DNA from 3 places in the Bacillus sp. Brlt_9 genome. Region 3 is predicted to be linked to each of the others. Evidence: predicted binding sites of a transcription regulator. Region 3 holds the regulator's gene; each other region holds the start of a gene.
What was found. The regulator Rex, encoded in region 3, represses fermentation and respiration genes when NADH is low (regulators of the CRP and FNR family bind a similar motif). The targets are predictions, from matches to a motif close to TTGTGAAATATTTCACAA.
Positions count from the first base shown of each region.

Region 1 (2,210 bases), on a different contig from region 3:
ATGCCGCGATTGACAAGTAAACCAGTATCTCTTGCTATTTGAGTATTTGGGCGTATTCCGACAGCCATTACGATTAAATCACAATCTACAACTTCACCATCTTCAAATTGAATGCCCTCAACATGTTCTGTACCAAGAATTTTTACAGTTTTCTTTTCCATTAGAAACTTCATGCCTTGTGCTTCTAAATCCTCACGCAGAAGAGAAGCTGCTTTCGTATCTAGTTGTTGCTCCATTAAGCTAGTCATTAAATGAACAACGTGTACGTCCATTCCTAAGTCAATAAGACCTCTTGCGGCTTCTAAACCAAGTAACCCACCACCAATGACAACGGCCTTTTTCTTTTCCTTAGCGGTATCAATCATAAACTGTGTATCTTCAATAGTTCGAAATCCTGTTACACCAGAAAGAGTGGAACCTTCAACAGGTAAAATAAAAGCGCTAGAACCTGTTGCGACAATGAGTTTGTCATATGTAACAGTACGATTCTTTTCTGTGATAATGATTTTTTCTTCACGGTTAATACTCTGAACTCTTTCATCTGTATACAAGGTTATTTCGTTTTCCTCATACCAACTGTATTCATTCATAATGATATCTTGCATATTTGTTTTGCCTTGTAAAACATGAGAGAGCATAATGCGATTGTAGTTTGGATGCGGTTCATCTCCAAAAATAGTAATCTCATATAAATCACTATCATGTTTTAATATTTCTTCTATACAACGTATGCCAGCCATACCATTTCCGATCATAACTAAACGTTTTTTCATTTTCGTTTCCCCTTTTTTTGTGAAATATTGAACAAAGGATTATATTTTTATTATAGAAAATCAAATAAGGGGGAGATGTGATATTTATCACATTTTTATAATGATTCACAAATTGTTAAAATTCGGTTTTATGTGAAGGGGATGTGGATATTTTTCGCAAAATGAAAAAGCAGGACATAAGTATTTACACTCATGTCCTGCAATTGATCTATGCTTTTGTAATTGCACGTGGAAATAAAATATTATTTTCTAAATGAATGTGCTCAAATAAATCAGACTCTAGCGCTTCAAGACGTTGGTAGACAAGTCGATAAGTGCCGCAAGCGCCTTCTGGAGGAGTAAAGTCATTTGTCACTTTACGAAGTTCTTTTATAATATTTCCGGCATGATTGTGCTCATTTTCTAGTTCATTTACTACATTACGTAACTTTGCATAGTTTTCATCGGTTGGATTTTGTTCAAATTCTAAAATTAATGGGAAATCTTCTGTTTCTTCTTTAATTAAATGCTGTTCTAATTCCATTTTAAGTTCATGAAATAGCTTATGAATTTGAGCTAAATGAGGCTGACTTGCTCCATGAACACGTAACACTTTCGTCACATAAGGACTTAATTGTGGCAACTCTTCATTTAAATAACGATGATGCTTATTTATAACATAATCAATCAATTCGCGATAAGAAGCACTTTTCCAATCAATTTCAGATTCATTTAATTGTTTCGTATTATGATAAAGCGTATTTAACTCTGTAATTACTTCATCCGCCGATAAATTTCTTTCATGAATTGCATCAATAAGTGGCTTATTACCACCACAACAAAAATCTATTCTATATGATTTAAAGAGATCACTAGCTTTCGGAAATTGTGTAACAATCTCACCAACAATTGAAGTTTCAGTAAATGTATGTTCCATATGAATGCCTCCATAAAGTTTAAATGTAATATCTAAATTAAGAATAGCGATAAATGAAAAACAATGTGGTGATTGAAATCACTTTTTATGTGTCATTTTTAAGGATAATAGGAGTGACATTTACCGGAGGACATTATAGAACCGATAGCGAAGAATTTTTGAGTTAGGAAATTATTGAAAGGACATTATTATGATATAGATGGTTTACAAATTAATATTTTATAAATCTAAGTTCATTTTTAGATAGGAATTATATATTTTATAGGAGGTTTTTATGGAATATGTTTATCATATGGTACCAGAAGAACTAAAAGGAGAATATTTAATCCCATTAAATGAATTGAAAAGGGTATATCCAAATTTATACGGTGAGTATATACAAAAATATAAAGATCATACTCAAAGGGAACACTTATTAACACGTAAAATACCAAAATTAGATTGTTTATGGAATGATGTCGTGCATTTTTTACCACTGCACCCTTATGAGATTTATAAAGTATTGTTAGAAATAGGAGTAA
Region 1 covers NZ_JAYJLO010000001.1:970,873-973,082, forward strand. Annotated here, with positions in the region: gene nirB (NADPH-nitrite reductase large subunit) at 1-773, opposite strand, end outside; gene ric (iron-sulfur cluster repair di-iron protein) at 982-1,689, opposite strand; gene VF726_RS05035 (group-specific protein) at 1,964-2,210, shown strand, end outside.
Region 1: a site for Rex is predicted at 791-808, ahead of nirB (NADPH-nitrite reductase large subunit). Genes of this name have one in related genera too.

Region 2 (2,210 bases), on a different contig from region 3:
CCTTATTACAAGAAATCCAATCATAATAGTGCGATAAAAAGGCCCTTTTATCTTCTAAAAAATATATTTAATCTCTACAAATGCTATTATGAATGGTTTCATTCCTTTTTGAAAGAACGCACTTTAAAGTACTATAGGCACCAAAAAGTAACATAGTCACTTTTCAGTACCGTACTACTCATTTGCCTCTTACATGTGCTATTATGAAACATATTTAACATGATAAAAAGTACGTACTTTAAAGTGCTATAGGTACTAAAAAGTAACATTTGTATTATTTAACACTCACACAAGGAGGGTTTCATATGAAGAAATATAATATTCCTGTAGAGGCGACTTTAGAAGTTATCGGAGGAAAATGGAAGGTTGTTATCCTTTGTCACTTAACGAAAGGTACAAAAAGAACGAGTGAACTAAAACGTTCCATGCCTGGTATTACACAAAAAATGTTAACGCAGCAATTACGAGAATTAGAAGACGACGGCGTTATTCAAAGAAAGGTATACAATCAAGTTCCACCAAAAGTAGAATATTCTCTTACTGATTACGGTTGGTCTTTAGAATCCATTCTTGATTCTCTTTGTTCTTGGGGCGAATGCCATCTTGAAAAGGAAGGTAACACATCGATGCTAATTGCGGAAGGTGAATAATAGGAAAAAGGAAAAAACGAACATGAATTTGTTCGTTTTTTCCTTTTTTTCTATATATATATGTACATTTCTAACTGGAACAAAATATTTTATACGCTTTCATACCTTGTCAGTACTACGTTATACGCTCAATATCAAATAATTAGGAATCATTTTTATGTTAACATAGGTGTATATAGTATATAATATAGGATATATATTATATACACTTTCCGGTAACGGAGCTTTCCATTATACGGACAAGCCATGTATCGGACAGTTCATAAATAATAGGTAAGACGTTATGGTTTTAGATTTATGTTTGCAGCTTACTTGCTGTCATAAATTTAAAGGCATTTTATTGTGTTTTGTGAAACTTTGTATAAAGTTTCGTAACCGTTTACTATCTTACTTATAAAAAATAAGAGTATTGCTATCGTAAAGGAGAATTGGAGATGCCAGAAACTATGACTCAAACAAAGCCAGAACAAGAAACTGTACAAATTTCTGCTAGCCAAGGACAACTTGATGTACTTGATCAGTTGTTAAAACCTGAGGTACAAGAATCATTAACAACACTAGTAGAACAGCTTCCAAAATTAACTGAGCTTGTTAACATTTTAACTAAGTCTTATGACTTCGCTCAAACTGTTGCTACTGATGAAGTATTAAAAAGCGACACTGTTGGTGCAATCACAGAGCTTGTAGAACCTGTAAAAGATACAGTGAAAAGCATGGCTGCTACTGCAATCGAAGCGAAAGATCGTGCTGACGAAAGCAACGAAGTTATCGGCCTGTTCGGTCTATTAAAATTATTAAAAGACCCACAAGCACAAAAAATGTTCCGCTTTGTGAACGCATATCTTCAAATTAGTGCAGAACGTAACAATAAATAAATTAACTTATAACAACAATTAGTAAAGACGGGGGATATCATACTATGTCAAAACAAATTGTCATCTTAGGCGCTGGTTATGGCGGTCTTCTTGCCGCTTTAAACGTACGTAAATATTACAGCAAATCAGAAGCACAAGTTACAGTGATTAACCAATACCCAACACACCAAATCATCACTGAACTACACCGCCTTGCAGCTGGTAACGTTGCTGAGCAAGCAATTGCAATGCCACTTACAAAGCTTTTCAAAGGTAAAGATATCGATCTTAAAATTGCAACAGTTGAGTCATTCTCAGTTGATAGCAAAGAAATTAAACTAGCTGGTGGCACTACTTTATCTTACGATGCACTTGTAGTTGCTTTAGGAAGTAAAACTGCTTACTTCGGTATTCCAGGACTAGAAGAAAACAGCATGGTATTAAAATCTGCTGCTGATGCAAACAAAATCTACAAACACGTTGAAGACCGTATTCGTGAATACGCGAAAACGAAAAACGAAGCTGATGCTACAATCGTAATCGGTGGTGGCGGATTAACTGGCGTTGAGCTAGTTGGTGAGCTTGCTGACATTATGCCTAAACTTGCAAAAAGCCACGGCGTAAATCCAAAAGAAGTTAAACTTCTTCTTGTTGAAGCAGGTCCAAAAATCCTTCCAGTATTACCAGACCACTTAATCGAACGTGC
Region 2 covers NZ_JAYJLO010000007.1:211,079-213,288, reverse strand. Annotated here, with positions in the region: gene VF726_RS24330 (winged helix-turn-helix transcriptional regulator) at 306-650, shown strand; gene VF726_RS24325 (DUF1641 domain-containing protein) at 1,085-1,525, shown strand; gene VF726_RS24320 (NAD(P)/FAD-dependent oxidoreductase) at 1,570-2,210, shown strand, end outside.
Region 2: a site for Rex is predicted at 998-1,015, ahead of VF726_RS24325 (DUF1641 domain-containing protein). Genes of this name have one in related genera too.

Region 3 (2,210 bases):
CGAGCTATATTTTTTTGAACGAAGTCCTCAAGCTTAGCGATTTCATCTTGTTGTTTTTCATAACGTTTCATTTCTTGCTCGTATAGTGCTGATTTTAAATCTAAATATTTACTGTAGTTACCAACAAATCGTCTGCTTTCTTTATTCGAAATTTCATATACTTGTGTAACGAGTTTATCTAAGAAATAACGGTCATGGGAAACGATTAGTATTGCGCCAGGATAGCCTTGTAAATATTGTTCAAGCCATGTTAATGTTTCGATATCTAAATGGTTTGTAGGCTCGTCCAAAATAAGTAAGTCTGGTTTCGTTAATAATAATTTACCGAGAGCTAATCGTGTTTTTTGTCCACCACTTAATGTGGAAATTGTCGTCTGGTGCGTTTCAACTGGGAAGCCAAGACCACTTAAAATCGAACGGATATCTGCTTCGTACTGATAGCCACCTTGATCTTTATAATCTAATTGTAATTGGTCATAGTCAGCTAATAATCGTTCATATATAGCCTCGTTTGAAAAGTTTTCTTCTTTTCCCATCTCTTGCTCTAGCCTTCGAAGTTTTGTCTCCATTTGCTGCAAGTGTGTAAAGACGGTTAACATTTCATCCCAAATTGTTAAAGACGTTTCTAACCCGGTATTTTGAGCTAAATATCCGATTGAGACATCTTTCGGTTTTATAATTTCGCCACCATCATGAGATAACTCACCAGCTATTATTTTTAATAATGTAGATTTTCCGGCTCCATTTCGTCCGACTAATGCGATACGATCTTTCGTTTGAACTTCCAATTTTATGTTTGCAAGAATCGTTTCTGCACCGTATAATTTCGAAAGCGCGTTTACTTGTAATAAAATCAATGTTTTCACCTCAAATAATTTCTTAACTTTGCCATGTTTATATTTCTCAATCATACTAAAAATAGTGTATAGTTTAAAATACAGAGAGAATACTTCTTCTTTCTATTATACAAGGAATTTAATAAGTGCTAAACTTCTGTATTTGATTAAAGCATATGAATAAAGATAGGAAGAGAGGAGAGGTTATATGGATCAGCAGAAAATTCCACAAGCCACTGCTAAGAGATTGCCTCTATACTATCGATTTATCCAAAATTTATCTCTATCTGGTAAGCAACGTGTTTCATCAGCCGAATTAAGTGAAGCGGTAAAAGTTGATTCCGCAACGATTCGAAGAGATTTCTCATACTTTGGAGCGTTAGGGAAAAAAGGATATGGATATAACGTAAATTATTTATTATCATTTTTCCGTGAAACACTCGACCAAGATGATATAACACGTGTAGCACTTATTGGAGTAGGTAATTTAGGGACCGCTTTCTTACATTATAATTTCACGAAAAACAATAATACAAAAATTGAAATGGCGTTTGACGTTAGTGAAGAGAAAGTTGGAACAGAAATCGGGGGTATTCCTGTATATCATTTAGATGAATTAGAAGAACGTCTATCAACTGATATACAAGTGGCAATATTAACAGTACCAGCTACAGTAGCACAATCTGTAGCAGATAGATTAGCTGAAACTAGTGTGCATGGTATTTTAAATTTCACACCAGCACGCTTAAATGTGTCAGACAATATAAGAATTCATCATATTGATTTAGCAGTAGAGTTACAAACACTTGTTTACTTTTTGAAGAATTATCCACAATAAAACGCAGAGGTCGCTTCCTCTGCGTTTTATTATTGTTTTTTCTTTGTGAATTTAACTAAGATAAGGCGAAGTGCCAAATTAAAATCAATTGTTGCCATAACTGCAAATAGTATTGTCCACATATTCCAAATTGTATCTGTTACGTTTGTAATGGCGAAGCGGGTAAAGATACATCCTAGAAGGAAGTACAATGCAGCCATGAACAATGGTGAGTTTCTCATAAAAATCCTCCGATAAAGCCTTGCATTTTTTCAGCTTCTTTAATCATTTCTTGAATTTGTTCATTGCTCATTAAAACTTGAGCAACTGCAACTAATGTATTCATTGCAACATGAGCTGCGATAGGGACGATAATACGCTTCGTTTTTACATATAAAAAGGCGAATACGAGTCCCATAGAAGTGTATACCAATAAGTGAGTGAAATCAAAATGAATTGCTGCGAATACGAGAGAACTAATAATAGCAGCAATAAAGAAGTTGAACTTCTTATAAAGTGTACCAAATAAAATTTTTCTAAATACGATTTCTTCCAAA
Region 3 covers NZ_JAYJLO010000023.1:11,050-13,259, reverse strand. Annotated here, with positions in the region: gene VF726_RS31155 (ABC-F family ATP-binding cassette domain-containing protein) at 1-857, opposite strand, end outside; gene VF726_RS31150 (redox-sensing transcriptional repressor Rex) at 1,045-1,674, shown strand; gene VF726_RS31145 (YdiK family protein) at 1,704-1,895, opposite strand; gene VF726_RS31140 (CPBP family intramembrane glutamic endopeptidase) at 1,892-2,210, opposite strand, start outside.